4 regions of the Clostridium omnivorum genome follow, and region 1 is predicted to be linked to each of the others. Evidence: riboswitches for the same ligand, from Rfam matches in the RefSeq annotation. Region 1 holds a riboswitch; each other region holds the start of a gene.
The links. Region 1 has a riboswitch for lysine ahead of bsdE14_RS15145 (APC family permease). Riboswitches for the same ligand answer to the same signal wherever they lie in the genome.
Positions count from the first base shown of each region.

Region 2: linked by a shared signal. The riboswitch ahead of bsdE14_RS16650 (transporter substrate-binding domain-containing protein) and the one ahead of bsdE14_RS15145 (APC family permease) in region 1 are both predicted to bind lysine.
Region 3: linked by a shared signal. The riboswitch ahead of bsdE14_RS14235 (aspartate kinase) and the one ahead of bsdE14_RS15145 (APC family permease) in region 1 are both predicted to bind lysine.
Region 4: linked by a shared signal. The riboswitch ahead of kal (3-aminobutyryl-CoA ammonia lyase) and the one ahead of bsdE14_RS15145 (APC family permease) in region 1 are both predicted to bind lysine.

Region 1 is NZ_BRXR01000001.1:3,202,316-3,209,992, forward strand. Features, by position in the region: gene bsdE14_RS15120 (TerC family protein) at 1-415, shown strand, start outside; gene bsdE14_RS15125 (hypothetical protein) at 477-1,085, shown strand; gene bsdE14_RS15130 (hypothetical protein) at 1,232-1,483, shown strand; gene bsdE14_RS15135 (hypothetical protein) at 1,548-1,757, shown strand; gene bsdE14_RS15140 (YhfC family intramembrane metalloprotease) at 1,834-2,607, opposite strand; lysine riboswitch at 2,885-3,059, shown strand; gene bsdE14_RS15145 (APC family permease) at 3,180-4,538, shown strand; gene bsdE14_RS15150 (glycogen/starch/alpha-glucan phosphorylase) at 4,600-7,026, opposite strand; gene glgA (glycogen synthase GlgA) at 7,074-7,677, opposite strand, start outside.
Region 2 is NZ_BRXR01000001.1:3,535,124-3,542,800, forward strand. Features, by position in the region: gene def (peptide deformylase) at 10-462, shown strand; gene bsdE14_RS16645 (HIT family protein) at 564-1,070, opposite strand; lysine riboswitch at 1,358-1,539, shown strand; gene bsdE14_RS16650 (transporter substrate-binding domain-containing protein) at 1,653-2,486, shown strand; gene bsdE14_RS16655 (amino acid ABC transporter permease) at 2,527-3,309, shown strand; gene bsdE14_RS16660 (amino acid ABC transporter ATP-binding protein) at 3,328-4,071, shown strand; gene ybaK (Cys-tRNA(Pro) deacylase) at 4,211-4,681, opposite strand; gene bsdE14_RS16670 (MurR/RpiR family transcriptional regulator) at 4,713-5,465, opposite strand; gene bsdE14_RS16675 (FAD-binding oxidoreductase) at 5,740-7,212, shown strand; gene bsdE14_RS16680 (MFS transporter) at 7,432-7,677, shown strand, end outside.
Region 3 is NZ_BRXR01000001.1:3,025,345-3,033,021, forward strand. Features, by position in the region: gene bsdE14_RS14200 (M3 family oligoendopeptidase) at 1-467, shown strand, start outside; gene bsdE14_RS14205 (thioredoxin family protein) at 532-1,020, shown strand; gene bsdE14_RS14210 (DUF421 domain-containing protein) at 1,041-1,724, opposite strand; gene bsdE14_RS14215 (DUF4363 family protein) at 1,737-2,108, opposite strand; gene bsdE14_RS14220 (YetF domain-containing protein) at 2,125-2,844, opposite strand; gene bsdE14_RS14225 (DUF4397 domain-containing protein) at 2,992-3,651, opposite strand; gene bsdE14_RS14230 (L,D-transpeptidase family protein) at 3,870-4,565, shown strand; lysine riboswitch at 4,634-4,824, shown strand; gene bsdE14_RS14235 (aspartate kinase) at 4,980-6,179, shown strand; gene lysA (diaminopimelate decarboxylase) at 6,207-7,505, shown strand; gene yidA (sugar-phosphatase) at 7,574-7,677, opposite strand, start outside.
Region 4 is NZ_BRXR01000001.1:1,979,773-1,987,449, forward strand. Features, by position in the region: gene kamA (lysine 2,3-aminomutase) at 1-164, opposite strand, end outside; gene kdd (L-erythro-3,5-diaminohexanoate dehydrogenase) at 274-1,308, opposite strand; gene bsdE14_RS09405 (CoA transferase subunit B) at 1,339-2,004, opposite strand; gene atoD (acetate CoA-transferase subunit alpha) at 2,006-2,659, opposite strand; gene kce (3-keto-5-aminohexanoate cleavage enzyme) at 2,696-3,517, opposite strand; gene kal (3-aminobutyryl-CoA ammonia lyase) at 3,543-3,923, opposite strand; lysine riboswitch at 4,086-4,268, opposite strand; gene bsdE14_RS09425 (NAD(P)-dependent malic enzyme) at 4,566-5,738, shown strand; gene bsdE14_RS09430 (HD domain-containing protein) at 5,926-6,507, shown strand; gene bsdE14_RS09435 (sensor domain-containing diguanylate cyclase) at 6,543-7,677, opposite strand, start outside.

The DNA of each region.
Region 1 (7,677 bases):
GGTTGATTCCGCAAGTAGATTTTGGGATGCAGTTAAGGTTATTATAATAGCAGATATAAGTATGAGCCTAGATAATGTGCTAGCTATAGCTGGAGCTGCTAATGGAAATGTATTACTTATAGTATTTGGTATATTGCTTAATGTACCTATAATATTCTTTGGAAGTCAGTTTGTGGCAAATCTAATGAAAAGGCATCCTATAGTTATTTATGTGGGTGGAGCAATATTAGCTCATACTTCTTTTAATATGATCTTAGAAGATAATTTAACAAAAAGGTTTTTAGTTTTACCACAAAGTTTTAATGTGATTTTTCCACTTATCATGGCAATTCTAGTGCTTTTGTATGGCTATATATATTTAAATTTTATGCAAAAAACACAAAAGATAAAAGCTAAAAGAAAACATATTTCTTGAAATAACATATTTCTTATATTAATTTTAATATTATATATAAGAAATAGGTTTGGAGGAAAAGATGGGGAAAAGGAATATGGATAATATTGATAAAGATAATTTGTGCAGTAATGATGCTTCAAATACTAGGCCCAATGAAAACTGTGCTAATGATGATATAAACCGTAGTGATGCTGAAAGTGAGTTTCAGGAACCATTTATAATTGAAGAGAGTGTGAAACAAATAAATCAGGGTAAAAAGCAACCACAGGAAAGTGTACCCATCGAGAAAGCTAGTACTGCTAATCAAACACAACAAGCTCAGCAAGCACAACCAAGTCAGAATACAATAAATGATAATATAAGTAGTGCTGCCAATCTTCTTGAAAATCTTAATACTATAAAGGAAGATATTATAAAGCTTCCATTAAATCCTGCAGAAAAGGATTATATGGATGTATATGTATTTCCTCTATTGAATGTCTTACTTGATCTAAGCACTACTTCTTTAAATCTATCGAGTACAACCTCAAAATTGGCAGTATCCTATGTGACCACTCCGAAGATTTCTAAGCTAAAAGATACAGAACATATGGTATATGATATAAATGATAAATGTGAAGATGTATACAAAGTATTAAAGCAGAGAATTAATTTTGTTTTAAAGTGCATAGATAAATGTGAAAAGTAATCCTTTTGATTTCGTCAATGGGATTATTTTTTTATTTAAAATAATTATTATGTAAAAGAATATGATTAAATTACTTTGTTTTCACAAATAATATCAATAGGGTGCTTACAGTTTGCACAATATTTCCACTGAAAGGAGAAAGGAAAATGACACAATATTATATGCAATGTGGTCATACAGCAAGCTCCTATGATGAAAACAATAATCCAATTTGTGCACTTTGTACTGGTTCTCATGATGGATATAACCAAGTTTTTCATCCAAGATGGGAAGGACGACAAGCTCAGTGTATTTATTGTGATAACACTACTGAAAGCAGTGTAGATCTACCATATTTTGCATATCAGCCACAACAAAATGCAGATAGTTATTACTGCGGATGCAAAGATTGGATGTAAAAAAATTTTAATTAATGTTCCAAAATCCCCTCTATGAGAATATAAATAATAAGGAGGGGGTTTTATGGATTCCTTTTATAGAGAAGATATATCTAATTTTATTCACAGTAAATGTAGAGTAACTGAAGAGGAACTTTTAGAAAAGTTTAAAGATTTAACCTTAGAGGAATTAAGAAAAGAATTGTATATATTAGAGTTTATTGTGGATAAACCAGAAATATATTATATTGACGGAAAGTATATAAGCAAGCACTGCAAGCACCTAGAAACATAATGTATAAATATAGACACAGTATAATTAGTATTTAAGCACTAATTATACTGTGTCTTAGTTTTTGTTATTATTTATTTTAAGTGTTTAAATTCTTAAAAATCTCTTTGGACTTTACAATAAATATAAGCATTGCTATAGAGAATATTGCAAAGAAGCCTTCAACAAACCATATATTATTAAGTATATGTACTTGAGCAAGGCCCGCCGGGAAGTCCATTACTGCATGTGCTATAATTGCAATTAATAGATATATAGGCTTTTTAGACTTTACTGAATAGATCACTATTAAAGAAAAACCTAAGTGAGCTATTATAGCAAACAATCTTTCAAATGCACCTAAAGAAGTTAAAGCAGGAGTGGCGCTTATGAGAGAGCTTTTTATTGCAGCAATTGTTGCTGCAGGTGCTTTACCACTCAATGTTTTTTCAAAAAGCCCAGCGTTGATGAGTTTTGCATAAAAAATATAAGTTAAGTTACCAAAGCATGCCAGTAATATGGCCTCTATACCTCCGTGACCAATTCCAAATGCTATACCATCCTTCCACTCTGTTTCTTTCTTCATAAATAGTTTCATTATAATATATCTTCCAACCTCTTCAAAAACACCAGCAGCTAATGCGCCATAAATAGCAAATAGTAGAGGCGCAGTTATCAAATTGTTATTCATTACAAACACATGCATGAGTTTTTCTAAGATTTGTGAAAAAACTATAAAGGTTAGTACGCCAAGTATAACTGGTTTAACGGATATCTTATCTTTTAATTTGAAAAAGATAAATAAACCAATTGGAAATAGCAAGGAAAAGATAGCTGCAAAGGCCATCATATAGATGACAGAATTACTTACCATTGTATTTTACCCCCCAAAAAATTAATAACATTATATTTTTACCTATATTTAAAGCTTATAAAGTATAATTCCTTTTTATGTATTTAAACTATGTTATGATAATTATACTATAAAATATTAGAAGTATGTGAATGTATAAAATAATTTTTATATTGATACATATGCTAAGAAATGTATAAAAAATACATGATTTTCTGTTTTATGCATAAATATTTAATTAACCCTTGACTAAACTAAAGTTCTAGTGCATAATAATAAACGAAAAGAATGAGTAAATAACCAAGGTAGAGGTGCGATACTTATTAGTACTGTTGTGAAGTTAAGCGCGTTGAAGCAGCAGGAAAGGAAATATCGCCGAAGCGTACAGTAAATGCTTTAATACTGTATAGCTGGTTTTGCATAGAATATGTGCATAACTGTCACAAGTTTTCTTGTGGAGAGCTATCATTCAAATAGATTTAGGTCGTTTGTTTTTAATGCGATTTAAAGCCTTGAGTGTACGCGCTCAAGGCTTTTTTATACTCTCGCTGGTAATTTACTTATCGGAAAAAACTGATAAGGAGGACGTAACTATGGAACAAAATACAAAATTAAAGAAGGATATAGGGCTTGTAATTGCCACAGCTCTAGTAGCTGGAAATATGATGGGATCGGGTATATTTATGTTGCCTGCAACTTTGGCGGACAAGTCAGGACCAGGAGCAACTATGTTTGCATGGATAGTTACAGCGCTTGGGTCAATATTTTTAGCATTATCCTTTGCTAGACTAGGAACAAAGGTACCAAAGACTGGAGGACCTTATGAATACTCAAAGCTTGCCTTCGGAGATTTCATGGGTTTTATGAGTGCATGGTTATATTGGAATGGATCATGGATAGGTAATGCTGCAGTAGTAATAGCAGTATCTAGTTATGCAGGAAAGCTAATACCTGCCATAGGAAATAGCCAATTAGGAGCATTTTTATTTGCGTCAATAGTACTATGGATATTCACTATAATAAACATATTTGGAGTTAGAAAAGCAGGTAAGATTCAGACAACAATAACATTCTTTGAATTAGGACTATTTTTATTATTTATAATTGTAGCTGCACTACACTTCAATGTATCAAACTTATTACCACTATTCCCTGCTGAAAAAGGACTAGGCACAATGCCAAGTGCTGCTACTTCAACACTTTGGGCATTTGTTGGTCTTGAAAGCGCATCTATAGCAGCAGGTGAAATTAAGAATCCTGAAAAGAACGTAGCAAAGAGTACTATCATCGGAATCATAATTGTTGCTGTTATGTATATGGCAATTAATTTCTTTGCAATGGGTGCAATGCCAAATGGAGCACTTGCTAAGAGCAGCGCACCATTAGCAGATATTTTATCTCAATATTTTGGTTCTGGAATTACAAACTTTATAACTATTGGTGCTGTAATCAGTATTCTAGGAACTACAGTTGGATGGCTTCTATCTACAGCTCGTGTAGCATATGCAGCAGGAAAGGATGGAATGTTCCCTGAATTCTTTGCAAAGGTTCATCCAAAATATAATACACCTTATGTAGCTATAATTATAGGATCTGTATTAGTTAATGTACTTTTATTATTGAACTATAATAAAACCACAAATGCAGCTTTTAACTTTATAATACTATTAGCAACACTATCTTTCTTGCCAATATATGCAATGACTTCGGCAGCAGATATGATACTAATAGTTAAAAAGGAAAAGAATTTCAACTTGTGGAATTTTATAAAGAATTCTTTTATACCACTTGTAGGATTTCTATATGCATGCTGGACAATCTATGGTTCAGGTGCAGAAACAGTAATGTATGGATTCCTTCTAATGCTAGCTGGGGTACCATTCTATATTTATATGACCTTAAAGAATAAAGAGAGATGTGATTCAATAAGAAATTTTGATAAGATTGCTTAATAGTAATTTTGAATAAATTGTTAAAAAGGACTACCTCATTTTTTGTGAGATAGTCCTTTTATTATAGAATTATTTCCTGAGTATTCCAAATCTCCTTTGAATATTCACGTATAGTGTTATCACTGGAGAAGATACCCGATTTAGCGATGTTTGCTATACACATTTGCTGCCATTTATCCTTTTGTTTATAGTAGCTGTCTATTTGATTCTGAGCTTTTACATAGGAGTCAAAATCTTTAAGTACAAAATATTCGTCGTTGTTGTAAATTAAATTGTCATAGAGCATATTAAATTCAGAACCAGCAACCCCAAGAGATCCATTCATAATTTGATTTATTATGCAGTTGATTCTTCTATCATTATTAAAGATTTCTCTAGAAGAGTATCCTCCATGTTTGTAGTAATCCAGGACTTCGTAATCCTTTAATCCAAAGATTACAATATTCTCATCACCAACAGCATCTTTAATTTCAATATTTGCGCCATCCAAAGTGGCTATGGTTACAGCTCCATTCATCATAAACTTCATATTACCAGTACCTGAAGCCTCTTTAGTAGCAGTTGAAATTTGTTCACTCACATCAGAGGCAGGAATAATCCTTTCAGCTAAGGAAACTCTATAATTTTCTAGAAAAACTACCTTAATTTTATTGTTTAATTGAGCATCGTTATTAACCATGAAAGCTATGCTGTTAATTAGTTTTATTGTCTGCTTAGCTAAATGATAACTAGGAGAAGCTTTTGCTGCAAAGAAGAAGGTTCTTGGTACTATATCTAAATTTGGATTCTGTTTTAATCTATTATATAAGTCAAGGATGTTAAATACATTAAGTATTTGTCTTTTATAGGCATGAAGTCTTTTAACTTGAACATCAAAAATAGAATAAGGGTCAACTTTAATGCCATATTTTTTATAGATATCATTAGAAATCTCAATTTTATTATTTAGTTTGACCTTGGCAACTTTATCTCTAAAGGCACTATCATCTTTATAGGGGAGAAGAGATGATAGATTATTTGGACTTTTTATCCAAGAATCACCTATAGTTTCAGTTATTAAATTAGCAAGCTCAGGGTTTGCCTGAAGCAGCCATCTTCTATGAGTAATTCCATTAGTTTTATTATTAAATTTATAAGGAGAATAATTATAGAAACTTGAGAGTTCTTGTTTCTTTAATATTTCTGTGTGAAGCTTAGCAACTCCATTTACTGAATGGCTTCCTACAATTGCAAGATAGGCCATTCTAATTTGATTATCTTTTATAATAGCCATTTCATTAATTTTGTTCCAATCACCATGGTATCTATCCAATACTTCTTCACAAAATCTTTTGTTTATTTCTTCAATTATCATAAAAACTCTAGGTAGAAGCTTTTTAAACATATCTACTGGCCATTTTTCAAGGGCTTCAGCAAGTATTGTATGATTTGTATATGCAATTGTACTTGTAGTTATTTTCCAGGCTTCGTCCCAAGACAGCTTTTCCTCATCTATTAGTATTCTCATAAGCTCTGGTACAGCTACTGCTGGATGGGTATCGTTTATGTGAATTGCTGCAAAATCATTTAATTCCTTAATTGAGTGACCAGTTTTCTTAAATCTCCTTACAATACTCTGCAAACCAGCACTTACAAAAAAGTACTGCTGTTTTAATCTTAAAAGTCTGCCTTCTATGTAGCTGTCATCAGGATATAAAACTTGTGATATGGATTCAACAGAAGCCTTATATGAGCTAGCTTTAGAATATTCTCCCTTGCTAAAGGAGAAAAGGTCAAATTCTGTGTCAATTGGTTCGGCACTCCAAAGCCTTAAAGTGTTGACTGAATTATTATCATATCCAATAACTGGAGTGTCATATGGAACAGCCCTTACTGCATCATAGTTCTCATGTATAAAGGAAAGTCTTCCATTAATTTGGCTAATTCGTATGTTACCTCCAAATCTTACTTCAACAGATTTATTTTCTTTACGAATTTCCCATACATTTCCTTCTTTTAGCCAATTATCTGGAACTTCAACTTGATAACCATTTATTATCTTCTGTTCAAAGAGTCCATGATTATATCTAATACCACATCCGTGGCCTGGTATGCCGAGGGAAGCCATGGAATCTAGAAAGCATGCAGCAAGTCTCCCAAGCCCGCCATTTCCAAGGCCAGCATCATTTTCTAACTCTTCAAGCTCTGAAATATTAATTCCTAATTCTTTAAGGCCTTCTTCACATAGTGAATATATTCCTATGTTTAAAAGATTACTCTTTAAAAGTCTTCCGATTAAAAACTCCATAGAAAAGTAATACACTTGTTTAATATTATTTTCAGTGTAATAATTGTTTGAATTAACCCAGGCCTCAGTAATATAATCTCTTACAAGCCCACCTAAGGCCATATATATGTGAAGCTTTGGGGCGTCTTCTATTTCTTCAGCAAAAGTATTCATAAGTTTTCTTTTAAAATCAAACTTGAATTTTTCTATATTTAACCTCATAATATCCTCCAAATTGCCGATATTTGCTTATAATCTTAACTTTATATTTACTGCAAAGATGAGTATAGTTCAATATATTTTTTAGCAGAAATGCACCAGCTGTTGTCCTCGGTTAATGCTCGTTTAATTAGATTATTAAATACAGGTTTATTTTCATATAGACTTACTGCTCTTTTTATTGTATAGAGCATGTCATGAGCATTGTAATTACTAAAAGAAAAGCCATTACCTTCTCCAGTAACTTCATTAAAGGATATTACTGTATCCTTTAAACCTCCAGTTTCCCTAACGATAGGAAGTGTACCATATCTTAGTGCTATAAGTTGGCCAATTCCGCAGGGTTCAAAAAGAGAAGGCATTAGGAATAAATCAGAACCAGCATAGATTTTCTTCGCAAGCTCATTATTAAAGCATATATTTGCCGATAGCTTATCAGGATATTTTCCAGCGTAGTATCTAAACATATCTTCGTAGGTAGGTTCACCAGTGCCTAGCACTACAAGCTGAATGTTTAATTGAAGTATTTCTTCAATTAAACAGCTTATTAGGTCTATTCCCTTTTGTGATGCGAGCCTTGTTACCATTCCAATCATAGGGATATCCTTGTTTACAGGTAAATTAAGCTGCTCCTGGAGCTTTGTTTTATTAAAT
Region 2 (7,677 bases), 330 kb from region 1:
GTAATTTAAATGGCATTGAGACAAATAAGATTGCAGGATGATGAAATATTAAGAAAAAAGAGCAGAGTAGTGGAAGTTGTTGATGATAGGATAAGACAGATTTTAAATGATATGGCTGATACTATGTATAATACAGAAAATGGCGGAGGACTAGCAGGTCCACAAGTAGGCATATTGAAGAGGCTAGTTGTAATAGATATGGGACAAGGACTAATAAAATTAGTAAACCCAAGAATCATTAATCAAGAAGGAACACAAGAAGTTGTAGAAGGCTGTTTAAGTATTCCAAACACTTGGGGAAAGCTTACTAGACCTGCAAAGGTAACAATACAGGCCCTAAATGAAAACGGAGAGGAAATTACTTTAACAGGTACAGGAGATTTAGCAAAATGCTTTTGTCATGAAATAGACCATTTAGAGGGCATTCTTTTTACTGATTTAGTTACTGAATTTTTAAAGTAATACTATAATACTAAAAGGCTATTCTACTGCTAAATGCATTGAGCAGTAGAATAAGCTTGTTGTATTTTTCACATGTAAATGACTTTTTTAAATATACTGCCCTATAGTTTAAATCCTTTTAATCTCTGTTTATATACTTCTACTGTTTCATCATAATCCATAAGAAGACCTTCTTCTTTGGCAAAGTTTCCAAAGCCTATGGTATCGCCTTTTAGTCTAGGCAAAAGCTGAAAATGCAAATGATTTCTTTTACCGTCGCATATTGTGCACATATATACCTTTTCTGCACCTAAAACTTCTTTATGGAGTTTAATTATTGCATCTGATATTTTTAATATATGTATTCCTAATTCAAGTGGCATTTCAGAAATATCTTCATAATGTTCCTTTGCTACTATAATCGTATGTCCAGTTGCTTTTGGGTATTTTTCAAATAAACATCTTACCTTCTCATCCTCATAAAAAACTAAACCATCATCAGGGAAAATATCTCCTGTTTCGAAATTATAGCAGGAAAAACATATACCTTTTTCCTGCAGCTCTTTTATTTTTTTGAATCTTTGTTTTAGTGCTTCTTTTTCGCCTTTGGATAATTGCTTAACGTACAAAGTAACCCCACCTTTTTACCGTATTAATCAATACATATCCTACTATAATAGAAATGTTATATTTTGTAAACCTACAATTTGGGTGTATTTTTGCAAATTTGAAGTATACAAATTTGATATACTTAACCTACCATTTATTGAGAGTAATTTATATTACAATAGTCAAAAAATATTAAAAAAATTTTAATGTAATTGTTTACTTTTGTAAAAAAGACAAATTACAAGGTTGACAAAGGTAAAATCCTGTTGTAGACTAAAAACATAATTTAATAAGACCTCACTTTTGCAAGTGAGGTAGAGGCGCGGTGTTTAACAGTCTTTAGTGGAGTATGAGAAGCTAAGATGCTAAGGAGAAGGAAATATCGCCGAAGTTTGTAATATTCTCAGTATTACATGCTGGGTCTGCAGTTAAGAACTGCAGGACTGTCTCAATAGACTGCCCGGTTTATTGAGTTGTGCTATCTCATATTGGGAAAGAAGGGGGATTAGGAGTAACTTTGTATATTTACGACCTGAGCTTGCCTCAGGTCTTTTTTGCGCAAAAAAATATCTAAAAATTCAAAAAATAAGGAGATAAGAATTATGAATAGAAAAATATCAGTATTAATAGCAGTATTTTTATCAGCAGTTATGCTGTTTACAGGATGTGGAAAAGGCAATGGTACAAATAAAGAAGTAAAGGGTGGAACTTTTAAAGTAGGTCTTGAAGCTGGATATGCACCTTTCAACTGGACTCAAAAGGATGATTCCAATGGAGCAGTTAAAATTGAGGGAAGCTCAGAGTATGCAGGAGGATATGATATAGAAATAGCAAAGAAAATTGCTAAGGATTTAGGAAAAGAATTAGTAGTTGTTAAAACTGAATGGGATGGTCTTGTACCTGCATTAACTTCAGGAAAAATTGATGCAATTATAGCAGGTATGTCTCCAACAGCAGAGCGTAAAGCAACAATTGATTTTTCAGATAACTATTATAAATCAAATTTAGTAATGGTTGTTAAAAAGGGTGGAAAATATGACGGAGCTACTTCTATTCAGGATTTCAAGGGAGCAAAGGTAACTGCTCAATTAAATACTTTCCACTATTCAGTAATAGATCAGATACAAGGGGTAGCTAAGCAGCCAGCAATGGACAACTTCCCAGCAATGAGAGTTGCTCTTCAATCAGGAATGATAGATGGATATGTTTCAGAGCGTCCTGAAGGCGTTAGTGCTGAAACTGCTAATTCAGCCTTTAAAATGGTTGAATTTAAAACTGGATTCACTACTTCCGATGATGATACTGCAATTGCTGTAGGTGTTAAAAAGGGCAGTGATCTAACAGCAAAAATTAATAAAACCTTAAGCGGAATATCAGAACAAGACCGTAAAGCTATAATGGATAATGCTATAAAGAACCAGCCAGCAGCTAAATAGTTTAATTTAAATTAAGTGCTGCATACTAAGGAGGATAAAGATGAGCTTTGATTGGGTAGTAAAAATTGTACAAAATAACTGGCAAATGTTCCTTCGTGGAGCTGGAATGACACTATATATTTCTTTGATTGGTACTATATTAGGTACTTGCATAGGATTATTAGTAGGAGTAGTACGTACTATTCCTCTTCCTGAGCGAGGGGTTAAAAAAATTATATTTAAGCTTGTTAATCTTATTCTGTCTATATATATAGAAATATTCCGAGGAACACCAATGATTGTACAAGCTATGGTAATTTATTATGGATCAGCTTTAGCCTTCGGAATAGATATGAACAAGGTATATGCAGCACTCTTTATTGTTTCGATTAATACTGGAGCGTATATGTCAGAAATTGTTCGTGGCGGTATTGTTTCAATCGATAAAGGACAATTTGAAGCAGCTGAGGCTATAGGTATGAGGCATATTCAAACTATGACAAGTGTTATATTACCACAGGTAATTCGTAATATTTTACCTGCAACCGGTAATGAATTTGTAATTAATATAAAAGATACCTCAGTACTTAACGTAATCTCTGTAACAGAATTATATTTCCAAACAAAATCAGTTTCAGGAAATAACTTCAGATACTTTGAAACATTCTTCGTTGCTTGCGTAATATATTTTGTTATGACCTTTACAATTACGAGAATTCTTCGTTATATTGAAAGAAAATTAGATGGCCCAGATAATTACATTATGTGTGGCAATCAAATGCAAGTAGAAACTGCTGAGGATGCTCTTCGCAGAACGAATAATAATGATGGACTAGCTTGTTAACGGGAAGGAGGAGAAAGTATGGAAAAAGTAATTGATATTCAACATTTAAGCAAATCCTTTGGAGCTCATGAAGTTTTAAAAGACATAGATTTTTCAGTAAATAAAGGTGAAGTAGTATGTATAATAGGTTCCTCTGGATCAGGTAAATCCACTCTTCTTCGCTGTGTTAACCTTTTAGAGAAGCCAAGCGGTGGCCAAATTATTTATAACGGAGAAAATATTTTAGATGATAAACATGATATCTATGCATATCGTACAAAATTGGGTATGGTGTTTCAACAATTCAACTTGTTTAACAATCACAATGTATTAAGCAACTGTGTTGTAGGCCAAATGAAGGTTTTAAAACGTTCCAGGGAAGAAGCTGAAAAAGTTGCTATGAAATATTTAAAGGTTGTTGGAATGGATAAGTTTATTAATGCAAAGCCAAGACAACTTTCAGGTGGTCAGAAGCAGCGTGTGGCTATAGCAAGAGCTCTTTCAATGGAACCAGATGTTATGCTTTTTGATGAACCAACATCTGCCCTTGATCCTGAGATGGTTGGAGAAGTTCTGAAGGTTATGAAAGAGTTAGCTGAAAGTGGCCTTACTATGCTTATAGTAACTCACGAAATGGGATTTGCTAAAGAAGTGTCAGATCGTGTAGTATTTATGGACAAAGGAGTTATTGCAGAAGAAGGAAGTCCAGAGCAAATCTTCAATAATCCAACTCAAGAACGTACTAGAGAATTTTTAAAACGAACATTACAGAGAGATAACTAAAACTCATAAAAAATATAAATCCATAGGTTAAAGAAATTTAAACTGCTCCTTGTTATTTAGACATAGAGCAGTTCAAATATAAGTTTAGTCTATGGATTTTTTCTTTCTACTGAAGCTATAAATGCTCAGTTAGGATAGCTTAAACAGTAATATCATCTAAGGAAAAGCTTATAATTTTTTTTAGTTCTTCGAGGCTCATTTCAACCTGATATCCAATTTTACCAGCACTGAAAATTATAGTATTAAACTTAGCTGCTGTCTCATGTATTGTTGTAGTAAGGCACTTTTTCATACCTATAGGTGAGCAGCCTCCGTGTACATAGCCCGTGATAGAAAGCAGATCTTTAGATTTTAACATCTCTATGGATTTTTCATTAACTGAGTTTGCTGCCTTTTTTAAATCCAGCTCTTCAGCAACAGGTATTAAAAAAACATAATACTTTTTTGACTTTGCTACTGTCACTAGGGTTTTAAAAACCTGAGCAGGGTTTTGGTTTAGCGCCGCTGCTACTTCAACACCGCTTATTGCATCTGTAGCAGCATAGCTGTGACTTTTATATTGTAGTTTTGCTTTATCTAGTAATCTCATTACATTTGTTTTGTATTCCATAGTATACCTCGACTGTAGTTAACAATAATTTTTATTCCTTTTCAGCTTCAAGCTGATTTTGCTGATTAATTTTCTCTTGTTTATTGTTAGAAATAATTCTTTGGATAACTTCCTCAATAAAAATGAAAAAAACAGTTCTTGACTTTTCATAAGGCTTTAAATCCTCAGGTTGGGGATATTTTGAAAGCCAAAATATTTTATCAAAACTTGAAAGCAATTCAGCATTATATTCCTCAACGATTAATAAAATATCATTTTTCTTCTCTTTAGAAAAGTTATGAATTTCTTCGAAGGATCTGAACTTTCCAGTTGCAGAAAAAATAACAAGAAGGCTATTTTCATCAAGCAGATTTTCAGCAGAAATTTCATCTTGTACAGCAATAACAAATTTATTTGTAGCCATGCGCAATTTGTATTCGAAATATTGTGTACAAATAAAGGATGGCCCGTAGCCAAAAAACACTATTTTTTCGTGAGAATTCATAATTTCTATAAATTCATCAACTATTGCTTCGTCAAAATCATCAATAAATTTCTTTAATCTTTCCAGTTCTTCATATGGCTTCTTATGAACTATTTCTTTTCCATACAAAAAGTCTATATACTGCTTATAATTATTAAAACCTAACTTTTTTACAAATTTAGAGATTTTAGATACTGAACACTCACAGACTTCAGCAGCCTGGTTAATTGTAATTGGTGGATTATCCTTTGAAAAAGCCTGAAGCTTTTCATAAATTTGCATTTCTAATGGATTCAGTTTGTTTATATTCACATTTATCATAGTTTTTAATAGATTATATATCTACTCCTTATTTTACTAAGTAAAAAACAGTTACTTGTATTTTGATTTTAGCACTTGTAAAAGTGTTAGTAAACCCTATAGATAAATTAAAATGAGAATGATTACAATATAGCGATGTGGAAAATTTTCCGAATAAGTAATGAAAATAATAAAAAAATAAAAAATTTTCCGAAAAAATATTGACTCTTGTCCATATAAATAGTATTCTAAAATTGTAGAAGAAATTAAGCAAAAAAAGGTAGGAGGAATATAGATGGATAAAGAAAAAGTATTAGTTGATTTAAAAAACATGTTGTTAGAAGAGCAAATCAATACAAATTATGATGATTTATATGATGCAGCAGCGGACAGATATAAAAAATACGCAAAGGCTAAAAAGGTATTAGATGTTCCAGTGCCTACAGCAATTGTATATCCAAAATCTGTAGTAGAGGTAAGAAAGCTTTTGGTTTACTGTAATGAAAACGGTATCAACGTAATTCCTAGAAGTGGTAAAACAGCAACTGAAGGCGGTTTAGAGAACTGGAAGGAAATAGCCATTGTCATCGATGGTAAAAATCTTAATAAGATCATAAAAATAGACCCTTATAATATGGAAGCAACAGTACAGGCAGGTGTACCACTGCAAGTATTAGAGGATGAGCTTAGAAAAATAGGATATACAGCTGGTCATTCCCCACAATCAAAACCAGTGGCTCAATATGGTGGACTAGTAGCAACTAGAAGTATAGGACAATTCTCCACTCTATATGGTGGAATTGAGGATATGGTAGTAGGTCTTGAATGCATATTCCCAGATGGACATGTTGCAAGAATTAAAAATGTTCCTAGACGTGCTGGAGGACCAGATATAAGACATATTGTTATAGGTAACGAAGGAACCTTATGTTATATAACTGAAGTCACAGTTAAAATATTCAAGTTTTTCCCTGAAAATAATAGGTTTTATGGATACCTTGTAAAAGATATTGATACCGGGATTAAGGTATTAAGGGAAGTTATGGTGAATGGATATCGCCCATCTGTTGCTCGTACTTACTCAGAGGAAGATGCAAGACAACACTTCTATCATTTTTACAAAGGTAAATGCGTTTTGATATTCATGGCAGAAGGTAATAAAGGCATGGTAGAGGCTATATCTAGTGGAATAGAAGAAGCAGTTGAAAAATACAAAGATGGTATTGTTGAACAAGTGGACAGCAAACTCATTGAAGATTGGTTTAATCACCTTAATTGGTCACAGCAAGATATCGATGATGAAGTCCAAGGAATGATTGATAATGATAAGCATGATGGATTCACTACCGAAATTTCAGCTAATTGGGAAGTGATACCGCAAATTTATTACAATGTTATTAATAGAATTAGAAATGAATTCTCCCGTGCAAATGACTTAACTATGTTAGGCGGGCATTCATCTCACAGTTATATAAATGGAACTAATATGTATTTTGTTTATAATTATGATATAAATTGTGCACCAGAAGATGAAATGAGAATTTATCACCATCCAATACAAACTATCATTGTAGAAGAAACCTTAAAGCTTGGTGGATCGATGTGTCATCACCATGGAATAGGAAAGTATCGTAATCAGTGGACAAAAGAAGAACATGGTACAGCATACTATATGCTAGAAAAACTAAAAGAAGCCTTTGATCCAAAGGGTATCATGAACTTTGGAACAATATTTCCTCAAGAAGAAGGAATAAAATATCAAAAATAAAAATTAGTTAAAAGTTAAATACTATTTGCGCAAATAGTTAATTAAATAATGAACAACTCAAATAATCTTTTATTTCTACAAGTGTTAAATCAAATCTTAAAATCTTAACTAATCTGTCCTTTAAGACTATACTTCATTTGTTTTACTAATTTATTGCAATTATAAACTTGGCTTGAGTAATAATTAAAAATAATCCTAATAAATGAAAGGGGCAAATTTATGAAAAATGATAATTTTAAAAGGTATTTTCAATTCATGCTAATTGTTTTAGCAGCAGGGGCAATTTATCCTATAATTTATTTAAAAACAAATTATCAAGAAACTCTTTTGCAGGTCTTTAATATGACTTTACCTCAATTGAATTCTATTTATTCTGTACTAGGAATTGTATGGGTAATTGGTTACTTCCCAAGTGGATTGATAGCTGATAAATTCTCTGCAAAATGGTTAATAGCTATTTCACTT
Region 3 (7,677 bases), 180 kb from region 1:
TTGAAGAGAGTATTTCTGATGCAGGTCAGGTTATAGTAGATATTTACAGCAGATTTTTATTTGAGAGCGAGCTATTCAAAAGAAGGGAAAGCTCATCCCTTTCAGTAAAGGAATTAAAGGAAATAATGATTAATGCTCAAAAAGAAGCTTATGGAGAGGCACTAGATGAAAATTATCTACATCCTTACATGTGGATTAATAAACCTCACTATTACTATGCTGAGCGCAACTTTTATAACTTTCCATATGCTTTTGGACTTCTATTTTCTAAAGGACTATATGCTGAATACGTAAAAAGGGGCCAGGAATTTGTTAAAGATTATGATAAGCTATTAGCTATGACAGGCAAAATGAGCATTCCAGAGGTTACAGCTATGATGGGAATAGATATTCACAAGGTTGATTTTTGGAGATCTTCTCTAAAACTTATTGAAGAGGATATTGAAAAGTTTATCAGTTTGGTATAGATTTAAAGGTGAGCATACTAAACAATTAATAGTATCAAAATAAGTTGAAAGGATCTGAGTAATAATGATTAATTTAAATGAAGGTCTAAGTTTTCAGCAGTATTTAGAAAAAAATACACCTGAACAAAGGGAAGCTATGCTAAAAGCTTATGATAATACACAGCTTTCAGAAGAAGGTAAGAAATATATTCAAAGTATTGACAAACCATTAAATATGGTGGTGTATTCAGAAGGTTTTTGCCCTGATTGCGTGGTAACTCTTCCTTTTGTAAGAAGAATGGAAGAATTAAATCCAAATATAAAGATGTTCATATTTGGGCGTGAAGGCAATAAAGAAACCTTAGAAGAAATGGTTGGTACAGCAAGAATACCTACAGTATTATGCTTTACTGAAAACATGGAGCCAAAGGGAGCTTATATAGAGGTACCTGAGGATATAAAGGAAATGATGATGGGTTTAAGCCCAGATAAGCAAAAGGAAATAGTAATGGAATACAGAGCTGGTAAGTTTAATAGTTCTATTGAGAAAAATTTAATAAAGATACTTAAATAAATTAACATATAAGAGCAGGACTAAGTGTCCTGCTTTTTTTTAAACACACTTAAATTCCAAGCTGAATCAAGTTCAGCTAAAGTTACTTCATTGTAAATATCTTTAATCCCCTGACTATGAATCTTATTTATAAGCCAAGCCTCGTCCTTTTTTATATGGCTTAGATTTTCAGTGATTATACTTCCGTCCATAACCAGTGGAAGCGTAAGCTGCTCATTTTGAACCTTTATATTTAAATCCTTTAGTGTTACAGGTGTGTTCTCAGCCTTTGGAAAAACAGAGATGGTGCCTTGAGGTTCAAGAATAGCTGTATTTACTTCTGCCACATTGTCATAACCCTTTTCTCTTAGAAGTCCTTGAAGCTGGTTGAGGCTTATGCTGACTTTCTTCAGTGCATCCATATCTATTTCTCCGTTTTTTATAAGTACGGTAGCAGTATGCTCTAAAGCTGGTGTAAGTTTATTAACAAGAGCAAGCCTGGAGGTTAAGACCATTAATATAACCAATGCACCAGAGCCATAAACGGATTTAACAATTACCTTATCAACTAATGGTTCTGCAGCTACATTTGCAAGAATCATAATGGTAGCAATTTCATAGGCAGTCATTTCTGCTAAGGCTTTTTTACTCATAGCTCTAGTACAGAGATAAGTAAAAAAGTAAACTATTAAAACTCTCACACTGTAGGATAAAACATCAATCATAATTACACTCCTTTAAGGACCTGAAAAGGCTTTGGCTACAAGCTTAAGTGATTCTTTTAGAGCCCCCACATATTCAATAGCGCTGTCCTGCTTATTTTCTAATGTTACTTCCAGCTGACCAAAAACAGCTTCAAAATTTGTATATATTTCAGTGGCATTGTTCATTTGAATTATCTTTCTGTACTTATCATGGGTGGCTTTTAAACTTTTCATGTTCCTATCCGCTTGTTTCCAATTCTTATTCTTAATATTCTGTTCTAAGGTAGTCAAATCACTATTCATAGCTTTATATGGAAGTGCCTTTGCAAATACTATCCATAATAATGCAAAGCACACAACCCATATTATTGCTATAATATGTCTCATATCTACTTTGTCAAACATAATATCAGCTCCTAAGCTATTCTATACCGTACATGCCATGTTTTTCATTAGTTGAACTCTTTAGTGACACATATAAATTGTTTGATGAATCAAGCCCAGCATAGAAAACATCCGATATATTCATTATGCCTTGCTTTTTTAACTGTTCTTCTATCCACTGCACTGTAAACTTTGTATCATCAAGATTTTCATTCATCAGCTTTCCATCTATAATAATGTCCTTGCTCAAACCTTTATAATATGTTGTTATTTTCATATCTGAAGGAGTAAGAGGTTGTTTTTCAGACTTTGGAAGCACAGAGAGAATGCCATCAGTTTCTAATATTGCAAATTCAACTTCAGCTGCATTAAATACGCTTTTTTCTCTTAGCAGCATCATAAGTTCATTAATGGTTACTCGGCACTTTTTCATATTTTCTTCAACCATTTGACCTTGTGAAATAAGTACTACAGGCTCAGAGTTTAATACCTTTCTTGCATTAAAGCTTTTTATATGAAGGTAGGAAGAGGCTATAGCAAGCAGTGCAAAAATAATTAAAGCTGCTGCAGAATACGGAAAAGAATTTATGTCTCCCAAGGCAACTACACCTGTTATAGTGCCTGCTGTGATACCAACAGTAAAATCAAAGAAGGTCATTTGTGAAATAAGCTTTCTTCCCATGAGTCTTGTTAACAGTAAAAGTAACAAATACGCACCAATTGTTCTAAGAAATATATTAATAAAGGCAGTCCACATAGTTAATCTCCTCTCTGTAAACAATATTGCCATACTTATTTTCTTATTTTTAAAGATTTATATGCATAAAAAAACCCTGAAGCTAAATTCAGGGTTTTATAAGATGATGTTATGACTAAGTGGCGGTAAGATTTTTAAAATTTAGCATTATACTTTTAAATAAGTATTACCATCTAGAGGAATAAGAGCCTGTAGTGGAGGTGTTTTATCAGCAAGGCCTACAGCATAGAAAGTATAAATGCGATTAGGTCTAAGATGCTGATTTGGTACATAAAGTATTCTTTCATTACTAGAAGTAAGTCTTAGTTCAAAGGAATAGGTGCCAGGGTCAACTCGAATATAGTCAGCTACTTCCTTGTACTGTAGATTTTTAAATAATACCGTCCCATCACTAAGGGTTAAATTTACACTAGGGGTATTTGGTGATAAGTGAACAAATCTAATATAAACTTTACCAGGCTCAGTTGGAATTATTGGTTCTAATATAGGCTGCAGGCTGAGATTTGGAAGAGTTCCAATAGCTGCAATAGTGAATATGGCCTTAGCTGGTATTTCTAAATTGGTATCTATAACAGGATTTTGGGTTGTTCCAGCAGGATAAACCTTTATATTATAATTTCCATTACTAACAGGAAGATAAACTGAAAAGTCTTTATAGGATAATCTTCTAATTATTAATCTGTTGTTTAAGTAAATATCAACTGAAGGAGCACCTGGTGCTGCATGAAGCACTCTCACATAGGAAACTGGAGCAGCTTCTTCTCTGTAGAGTGATTTACAATAATTATAGTATGGGCAATAAAACATGAATATATGTCTCCTTAAAATATTACTTCATTTGTATTATATGAAACATATTTTAGTTGGTAACCATGAAAAAAATTATATCTATACAGCAGATATGTAAGAAATATATTCCATTCAATATTAGAATTAAATAGTGAGTAGAGGTATATACTAAATTCATGTGCTGATTTACTGCAAAGAAGACTATATTTTAGAGCTGCATGAAATTGGGAGGAGGCATGAATTTGAAAAAGTTTCAAAAAACTATTCTAATTTTGCTATTATATACACTTTTATTTTTTATAATTCCTATAAATGTTAAGGCTTCAAATTATAATTATAACGCTGCTAACAAATATGAAATAGTGATTGAGATAGGAGAAAAAAGGCTATTTCTTGTTGATAAGAATACTAAGCAGGTTATAAAAAGCTATAGTATAGCTTGTGGGAAGGTTGATACCCCTTCACCTCTTGGTACATGGACTATTATAAGCAAAGCAGAATGGAGCGGAGGCTTTGGTACAAGATGGCTTGGTTTAAATGTACCTTGGGGACTATATGGAATTCATGGTACTAATAGACCAGGTTCTATAAGCTCTGCTGCTTCTCATGGCTGCATAAGAATGTTCAATAATGATATAGAGGATCTATATAAATACGTAAATGTTGGAACCATAGTGGTTATTCAATGTGAACTCTATGGAGCCTATAATGGAGGCTACAGATATTTAAAACCTGGAGACAGAGGTGCTGATGTGTTAGAAGTTCAACGATTGTTAAAAGCTAAAGGGTACTATTCAGGTAGTATTGACGGTGTTTACGGGGATGGAATGAAAGCTGGTATTATTCAATTTAGAGAAGAAAATAACTTGGAAACAAGCCATGATATAGATTACAAGTTCTATAAGAAAATAGGAATGGATTTATTTGACTAATTTTATGAGGGTTGCATTTAGTTTTCTTTTGTGTTAAACTGTGCTTAATTTAATACGGTATATGAGTAACCTAGGGTAGAGGCGCTGTAATTAATAGTAGCTTTCAAGAGTGGGCACACTAAGAAGGAGAGCAAAAGGAGTTATGGCCGAAGAAATTTTACTTGGCAAAGGAGATTTCTGGCTTTGCATATAATATATGCAGGGCTGTCACTTAGATATTACGGATTAAAGTCTGTATAAGTGGAGAGCTACAAAGGTAACACTAGTTGCATAGTTTTTTATTAATGCAGCAAAGGTGTTCCTTTGCTGCATTTGTTTTTTTATATAGGTTTAATAATATTCATATAAGATTTCAAATGCCCTGCCTAAGGTCGTATTAATGCTAAATATTACTTATGAAAAGGGGAGATTGAAATGTCTGTAATTGTTCAAAAATATGGTGGGAGTTCTGTAGGAACCATAGAAAAGATTAAAAAGGTAGCACAGAGCGTTATAAAAAAGCATGAAGCAGGCAATAGCATGGTGGTAGTAGTATCAGCTATGGGTGATACTACTGATGAATTAATTGCACTTGCAAAGCAGGTAACAGATAACCCTGACAGAAGAGAACTGGATGCTCTTTTATCTACAGGTGAGATGATTTCATCTTCGCTACTGGCTATGGCGCTTAAAGCTATGGGACACGATGCCATCAGCTATTCAGCATATCAAATTGGAATTAAAACCTCAGGTCAATATGGGAAATCATTAATAGACGATATTGATGGAACTAAAATACGAGAAAGGCTACAAGAAGGGAAAATAGTAATAGTTGCTGGTTTCCAAGGAATAAATGATGAGGGTGATATTACAACACTTGGAAGAGGTGGTTCTGACACTACCGCTGTTGCTATAGCTGTAAAGCTAAATGGAAGCTGTGAAATATATACGGATGTAGACGGAATTTATAGCGTTGACCCTAGAAAATATAGTGCAGCAAAGAAGCTTAAAGAAATTGACTATGAGGAAATGCTGGAGCTAGCAAGTCTTGGAGCGCAAGTTATGCATTCTCGTTCCATAGAGCTTGGTCAAAAGTATAGTATTCCTATATACGTTGGATTAAGTAATAGTGATATAGAAGGAACTGTAATTAGGGAGGTAAAGAATATGAACATGGAAAGTAAACCAGTAACAGGACTTGCAACTAGTGATGAAGATGTGGCTATAACAGTACAAAATATTTCTAATGATATAAATGTTTTATCTAATTTATTTGAAGATGTAGCAAGCAAGAGAATAAATATTGATATGATAAGCCAGACTGCACCAGTGAATGGTACTGTAAATATATCTTTTACTATACCTAAAGATGATTTGAAGGAGTGCCTAGATATAGTAAGTCTGTACTCCGAAGGGAAAAATATAATAATTGATGAAGATATAACTAAATTTTCTATAGTGGGAATAGGTATGAAAACTACCTCTGGAGTTGCTGCTAAGATGTTTAAGCTCTTTAGCAGAAATGATATATTAGTTAAAATGATTACTACCTCAGAGATTAGGATAACCTGTGCAATTAGACAAGAGGATAAGCTTAAAGCCATTAATATTATGGCATCAGAGTTTGAACTATAAAATTCAGCTTTTAAGGTGGTGAAGGATATGGAGTTCTTTGGAACAACGGAAGTTATTAATAATAAGCTTTTTATAGGTGGGGTAAATACCGTGGATTTAGTAGCTCAATATGGTACTCCACTATATGTAATTGATGAAACATTAATAAGAAATAAGTGTAAGAGATATTTTAAAGGGTTTAAAGTAAATGAAATGGGAAATAGAGTTGCCTATGCAGGAAAGGCATTTCTTACAATAGCTATGTGTCAAATTATAAATGAAGAAGGCTTATGCCTGGATGTAGTATCAGGTGGAGAGTTATATACTGCAATTAAAAGTTCTTTTCCTTTGGAGAGAGTGTATTTTCATGGAAATAACAAGACACTTGATGAAATAGACATGGGAGTAAAATATGGAGTAGGTAGATTTGTAGTAGATAATTTTTATGAAATAGAGAGAATAAACGAAGTTGCAGAAAAACATAATAAGGTGCAGAGTATTCTACTTAGAATAACCCCAGGCATTGAAGCTCACACCCATGATTATATTAAAACAGGGCAGATAGATTCAAAGTTTGGATTTACTATCTTAAATGACAACGCTTTAGAGGCAGTACGTAAGGCAGCAGCACTTCCAAATATAAATTTAGTAGGACTTCACTGCCATATAGGTTCTCAGATTTTTGAACTTGAGCCCTATGAAGAAGCTGCAGATGTAATGCTTACATTAATGAGCAGCATAAAAAATAAATTGGGGATAGAGCTTGAAGAGCTAGACTTAGGTGGTGGCTTCGGTATTCATTATAGAATGGGTGATAAGCCTAGAAGTATAGAGGAATTTTGTGAAACTATAATAAGAAGGGCAGAATATAAAGCTTTTGAACTCAATATAAAGCTTCCAAGGCTGGTTATCGAACCAGGTAGATCTATTGTTGGAAAAGCTGGTACTACCCTTTACAGCATCGGCTCTATTAAGGACATTCCAGAAGTAAGAAAATATGTGGCTGTGGATGGCGGTATGACAGATAATATAAGGCCAGCGCTTTATAAGGCAGAATATGAATGTGTAATTGCTAATAGAGTTGAAAGCAGTTCCCATGAAAAGGTGACTATATCTGGTAAGTGCTGTGAATCTGGGGATATACTTTTAAGTGATGTGGATATTCCAAGTGTAGAAAGCGGCGATATACTAGCAGTGCTTTCAACAGGAGCTTATGGGTACTCCATGTCAAGCAATTATAATAAAATACCCAGAGCTGCTGTAGTATTAGTGGGAGATGGAAAATCAAGGCTTATATGCAAGAGACAGAGTTATGAAGATTTGATTTCTACAGAATTATCACTTTAAAGAGTTGTGACACGGGGACGTTTCGTTTGGCATACTAGTGTGCCAAGCGAAACGTCCCCGTGTCACGCCTAGCTTACTTTTTCTTCTTCAAGGATAAATTTGTTTATTACTTTTGCAACGCCGTCTTCTTCATTTGTGCATGTAACATAGTCAGCTATTAGTTTAACTTCAG
Region 4 (7,677 bases), 1.2 Mb from region 1:
CTTTGAAGGCACTTAACTACACCCTCCTCTTCCTCCTTGGTAAGTGGAATATACTTTTTCAAATCTTCAACTGTCTCTATTCTATTCCTTACTTGCCACTTCCAGTCATTCCACTGCTCATCAGGCACATCCTTGAACAGCTCGAATCTTCTATTAACTTTCATTTTTGAACCCCCTGTATTCCACTTTGCACAGAAGGATTATACTTCCTTCTGCCTCCATGGATAAACATTAATTAAATCCCATTTCTCAAATCAATTAAACATATAATTATTAAACATATAATTCTTCAAAAACTTTTCTAAGCTTTTCATTTTCTCTTAATTCTGAAAGAGTAATTTCAGCATGATCTTTTGTATAACCATTACCTATTATCATATTTACATCCTTACCAACACCTTCTGCTCCAAGGGCTGCCTTTGTGAAGCTAGTAGCCATTGAGAAGAAGTAAACTGTACCATCATCCTTAACTGGAAGTATGCAAGCCATTTCTGTATTTTGGATGTTAACGCAGCTAATAGAGATATCAACTTCTTTTCCATTATTAGCTTCTAGTGTCTTATTTAAAACCTCAACTGGTCTTTGAGCATCTGCTAGAATAACTTCATGACATAGTCCAAGTTCTTTAAGCTTAGCTGCTTGTTCTTGTTTTCTTACTAGTCCTATAACTTTTCCAGTTGGTCCTACTCTCTTCATTGCTTCGTAGCAGCATAACATACCTGATTTTCCTGCTGCACCAAGAATTAATACGCTTTGTCCTGGCTTAACAAGCTTAGCTGTTTGAGCTGGTGCTCCTGCTACATCTAGAGCTGCTAATGCTAGGTTTTCAGTCATATCACTTGGAAGCTTAGCATATATTCCACTTTCAAATAGTATAGCTTGACCTTTTATATCTACTCTGTCTATGTTAGTCTTAACATCTACTATTTCGTCTATCTTTAATGGAGTTAAGGAAAGTGAAACTAGAGAAGCTATTTTGTCTCCAACCTTAAGGTCTCTATCCTTTAGGTCCTCTCCTATTTTAGCTATTGTTCCTATGAACATTCCGCCTGATCCTGTTACAGGATTTTGCATCTTTCCTCTTTCACCAACTATTTCTAGTATTTGTGACTTAATTTTTTCTATATCTCCATCTGCAGTCTTTTTAAGTTGAGTAAAGCTAGCTGAGTCAATATTAAGTGATTGAACATCTACTAATATTTCATTGCTGTAGATCTCCATATCGTTTGATATTTTTTGAGCTGCTTGAGTTAGAACTCCTTGTGGTTCAATTACTCTGTGTGTACCATATTTACATCCTTTTTTCATAATAAAATCCTCCCCATCATCCTTTATTTTTTATACATCCATAACTTTAATTTGTTCTGGTATAATCAAATCAGCTTCTGTCACTGATTTAACTTCATCAATTGTAGTGTCTTTGTTTATTTCTCTTAGCACTAAGCCTTCCTTAGTAACCTCAAGAACGCAAAGCTCTGTAACTATTAAATCTACCTCTGCCTTTGCAGTTAGCGGCAGTTTACACTTTTTAAGAATTTTTGGTTCTCCCTTTCCTGTATGCTGCATAGCTACTATTACCCTTTTAGCTCCAGTAACTAAATCCATTGCTCCACCCATTCCAGGTACCATCTTTCCTGGTATAATCCAGTTTGCCAGATTTCCTTCTTGGTCTACTTCTAAAGCACCAAGCACAGTAATGTCAACGTGTCCTCCTCTAATAAGTGCAAAGGATACTGAGCTGTCAAAGTAAGCTCCGTGGGGTAGAATTGTTACATACTGTCCCCCAGCGTTTGTTATATCAACATCCTCTTCTCCTGCCTCACTTGCAGGTCCCATTCCTACCATCCCATTTTCCGATTGAAAGGTAACAGACATTCCTTCTGGTACATAATTTGCAACCATAGTTGGGAGTCCTATTCCTAGGTTTACTAGCTGGCCATCTCTTAGTTCTTGAGCAACTCTTTTTGCTATAATTTGCTTTGCAAGCTTGCTATCTGTAATCATATTAATCAATCCCCTCTATGATATAATCAACTAATACTCCTGGAGTTATAACATAGTCTGGGTTTAGCTCACCAGCTTTTACAAGCTTTTCAGCTTCCACTACAACCTTATCTCCAGCCATTGCAATTATAGGATTAAAGTTTCTTGTAGTTCCCTTGTAAAATACATTTCCAAAGTCGTCTACAATAGTTCCTTTGATTATAGATAAATCAGCCCTTAAAGGAAGCTCTAACAGATATTCTTTGCCATTTATAGTCAGCTTTTGCTTTCCTTCCTCTACCACAGTTCCAACCCCTGTTGGAGTCAAAACCCCTCCAAGTCCAGAGCCGCCTGCTCTAATTCTTTCAATTAAGGTTCCCTGTGGAACTAATTCAACCTCCATTAAGCCCTCATTCATAAGTCTTCCAGTTTCTGAATTTGTTCCTATATGGGATGCTATAACTTTTTTAACTTGTTTGTTAACAACAAGTCTACCTATGCCCTTATCAACATAACTTGTATCATTGGCAATAATTGTTAAATCCTTAACGTTCATTGCTATAAGCAAATCGATTATTTTATGAGGAGTACCACAGCCTAAAAAGCCACCTATCATTATAGTCATTCCATCCTTAAATAAGGGCTTTAGCTCCTCTGGCATTACTACCTTATTCATTTACCCCAACCCCCTAATATAATTTCACCCACATATTTATTTTTTAAGACCTAATATTTCTCTAGCTTCTGCTGGAGTTGCTATTTCTCTTCCAAGCTCCTTAGCAAGTCTTACTACCTTTTCTACCATCTCTCCATTTGACTTTGCAGGAACACCTTTAGAAATGTAAACGTTGTCTTCAAATCCTACTCTAACATGCCCACCGGACACTATAGACATGGCTGCAACTTGAAATTGATTTCTTCCTATTCCCGATACGGTAAAGGTACTTCCTTCAGGTATACTCCCCATTAAGAAGTCAAAATCTCTTAGTGTTGCACTGATTCCTCCATTAACTCCCATTACGAAGTTAAAATGCATTGGTGCTTTTATAAAACCCTTCTTTTGAAGTCTTATTGCTGAGTCTATCATTCCTTTGTCAAATACTTCTACTTCAGGCTTTATCCCAAGTTCAATCATCTTTTGGCCAAATTCTTTAATAGCATTTTCTGTGTTTACAAATATTTCGTCTCCTCCAAAGTTACAAGTCCCGCAATCAAGAGTAGCCATTTCAGGGTGTAAATATATTGGCTGAAGTCTTTCCTCGTTGCTCATTCCCACTGCTCCACCTGTAGAAGGTTGAATTATAACATCAGGGCATCTTCTTTTTATCTCTTCTATACAAAGTCTAAATCTTTCTTTATCTTGAGTTGGAGTACCATCATCTTGTCTTACATGAAGGTGTATAATACTTGCACCTGCTCTGTAAGCGGCTTCTGCTTCTCTGCCTATTTCTTCTACAGTATATGGTACAGCCGGATTGTGTTCCTTTGTAACTTCTGCACCACATATAGCTGCTGTTATTATTAGCTTATCCATGAAATTCCCCCATTTCCTATAGTTTTTACTTTCTTTGCTTATCCTTTGGTACTACGCAAGTTCCACTGGCTCTGCAAACTACTATTGGTGTTTCTAGTACATCACAAGCTGAATCATTGATATCAGGTCTAGGAATAATAACCTTTCTAGCTTCAAAAACCATTTTTCTTGAGCTATTACCACACTCAACAATTTCACCATCTGCTTCTATGTAGTCACCTGCAAATACTGGAGCTAAAAATTCTACATTGTCATAAGCTCTAAAAAGCCCTTCATCTCCATCATTTCTTATAAGTAACTCTGTGGCTACATCTCCAAATAGTTGAAGCATTCTTGCGCCATCAACTAAGTTACCACCATAGTGAGCATCATGTGCGCTCATTCTCATTCTAATTAGTGCTTTCAAATCCTCTCCCCCTTGCATATTTAATATTTTTTATATTTTATCTTGCATAAGCTTATGCAAAATAAAAAAGCACTGAAAGGTTTTCAGTGCTTAATTGGACACGTTTGAAAGAGCCATCATTCATTTGATAGCCATTCATGCAATGAAAATCTTTATTCTCATCACATAAATAGCTCTCCATGAATGAATTTTCATGGCAAGGATAAGGGTAGTTTCCTTTATCCCCAAGAGCAGGTTCAAGAACAAACCTGTTCTTTCGGCAGACAAATCCTTCGCTCTTAGTCTTAAAGGTTCTTCTTCTTAACACCTAAGAACTACACATTTGCTTGCGCCTCTATTTATGTATTATATGTGATTTTTTTCTAATAAATCCTAACTTTATTATATTCTAACTATACTATGTTGTCAATATATACTGAAAATTTATTAAATTACATATATTCCGCCTTTTCTATATATTCACGTTGATTTTTCATTCATTTTGTCATTATGAGGCTTTAATAATCCGTTTATTGAATTGACTCATTATTAACAATAAGGTTATAATAAGGATGGTATTAAAAATACGAAGATTAAAAAGGAACTTGGATGAATAACTACCACTTTCCTAAAAAATAATATACATAAGAAGGGATGATAAGTATGACTATATACGAAGAATCTTTAAAATTCCACGAAGAAAAAAGAGGTAAGTTAGAAATAGTATCAAGAGTACCAGTAAATACTTCACAAGACTTAAGTTTGGCTTATACTCCTGGAGTTGCTCAACCTTGTCTTGAAATTGAAAAAAATCCTGATTTAGCTTATGTTTATACTAGAAAATGGAACACAATTGCAGTAGTATCTGATGGAACTGCAGTATTAGGACTTGGAGATATCGGTCCATTAGGCTCACTTCCAGTAATGGAAGGAAAATCTGTACTATTCAAAACTTTTGGAGATGTAGATGCATTTCCTATAGTTCTTGATACAAAGGATGCAGATGAAATAGTTGAAACAGTAGTTAGAATTGCCCCAGGTCTTGGTGGAATAAACCTAGAAGATATATCAGCACCAAGATGCTTTGAAATTGAAAGAAAATTAAAAGAAAGACTTGATATACCTGTATTCCATGATGATCAACACGGTACAGCTGTTGTTACTTTAGCTGGTCTTATAAACGCACTAAAGATTGTTAACAAAAAGCTTGAAGACTTAAAGATTGTAACAAACGGAGCAGGTGCTGCTGGAGTTGCTATAACAAAGCTTCTTCTATCCTCAGGTGTAAAAGATATTACTATGTGCGATAGAAAAGGTGCTATATATGAAGGCCGCGGCGGTCTTGATGTATCAAAGGAAGAAATTGCAAAAATAACAAACTTAAATAAAACTGCCGGCTCTCTTGCTGATGCGCTGAAGGGTGCAGATGTATTTATAGGAGTTTCAGCTCCTGGTACAGTAACTGAGGAAATGGTTAAAGCTATGAATAAAGATGCTATAATCTTTGCTATGGCTAACCCAACACCAGAAATATTCCCTGAAGATGCTAAGAAGGCAGGAGCAAGAGTTATTGGTACAGGAAGATCTGACTTCCCAAATCAAGTAAACAACGTACTTGCTTTCCCTGGAATATTCAGAGGAGCTCTAGATGTAAGAGCTAGAGAAATCAATGAAGAAATGAAGGTTGCCGCAGCTTATGCTATAGCAAACTCAATTCCTGAAAATGAATTAAATGAAGATTATATAATACCAAAATCTTTCAACAAGGAAGTTCAAAGCAAAGTTGCTGACGCAGTAAGAGAAGCAGCTAGAAAGAGCGGAGTAGCTAGACTATAATTTTCAAGTAAATTTAATATTTATATAAATATTTATCATTAATAAAACTTAGGCTGTTGACAATGTCAGCAGCCTTTTATATTTTCATGCTATAAAAGTTTTTCTTTTCAAAGCTTTCAAGTCGTTGACACTAAAAATAGTTAGCATTAAACTTATATTAATTATTGTTCAAACGGAGGGATAAATCATGAGTGAATTGATGCCTACTAGGGAAGCTGCTTTACTGCTTCTGAAGGAATACACAAAAAGTGATAGTTTAATAAAACATGCTCTATCTGTAGAAGCCGTTATGAGACACTTTGCAAAGCTTTTTGATGAAAGTGATATTGAAAAATGGGGAATTATAGGACTTCTTCATGATATAGATTACGAACTTTACCCAGAAGAGCACTGCATAAAAGCAAGGGATATATTAAAAAGCAAAAACTATCCAGAGTCATACATACATGCTGTGGAATGTCACGGCTATGGAATCTGTACTAATGTAGAACCTGTAGAAACAATGGAAAAGGTCCTTTATACAATTGATGAGTTGACTGGGCTTATTACAGCCACAGTACTTATGAGACCTAGTAAAAGCATTCTTGACTTAGAAGTAAAATCAGTTAAGAAAAAGTGGAAGCAAAAAAGCTTTGCGGCTGGAGTAGATAGAGACCTAATTGAAAAAGGTGCAAAAAGGCTTGGAATAGAAATGGATAAGGTTATTGAAGAGACAATAAACGGAATGAAAGCTGCTGCTGAAGAAATAGGCTTAGCAGGTGCTCAATAAAAAAATGGTGGAAAGGATTAGATCTCTTCCACCATTTATTCTAATATATGATAGCTGCTCTTACCATTTGCCTTAGCTCTATACATGGCCATATCAGCTAATTTTAAAGCATTATCAAGACTTAAGGTATTATTTTTAATCAGCTTAATACCTATTGAGCAGCTTATACTATAATTTTTTTCTTTGTACTCAAATTTTGAAGTTTCAAAGCCTTTGAGTATCCTTTCTGCCACAATTTTATGCTTTAATGGTTCATTATCATACATCAATATTACAAATTCATCACCGCTATACCGTACAAATATATCTATAGGATCCAGTTCTTCATTTATACAATTAACAAAGCTTTTAAGTATAAAATCTCCTACCTCATGTCCATAATTGTTATTGAAGTCTCTAAAATTATCTATATCAATAAAAAATAGAGCATAGCTATCTTCACCCTTCATATCCTCCATTTGTTTTTTGTAGGAAATTTCTAAAAAGTTTCTATTATAAGTTCCTGTAAGATAATCCGTTATGGTCTTAGAATATAATACATTATTTTCATCTATAATATCCTTAAGCATATGATTTAAATTTTTAAGCTTGTCCGAATACTGCAATGAACAGCTTTGTAATTCTTCAATTTTTAGTGCAAAGGTTAATGCTAAGTTCATAATTACAGTAGGTAAAATAAATACGCTTATTGGAAAATTGAAAAGTAAAGTATACCTTCTCGTACTTGGTATTATAAAATTAATACTATCATGAATTATAAACATTAAGGCTGTTAATGTAATAACAAAAATATACTTTGAGTTATGTACTTTATCTATTACTGCTCTCGCCGCAATAAAAATAATATAACATATATCAAACACAATAATTATATGAAATATGTCCCTAAATTGATTATACCTTCCTATACTCGAAATAAATAATGAGCAAAATACTAATGACATCTGTCCACGATGAAGAACTTTATCAAATTTATTTATGTTTATTCCTAAATAACTCTTTATAAAATATATAAACAAGATAATAGAAATAAACAATGCTGATTCTGTTATTTTTAAAATTTGAAAATCCCTAGCAAAAGCGAATGGCCACACATAACTATTATAATATATAAATAGATTAGCAGTAATCAATGAAAAATAAAGAATATACTTTTCTTTAATAGAACTT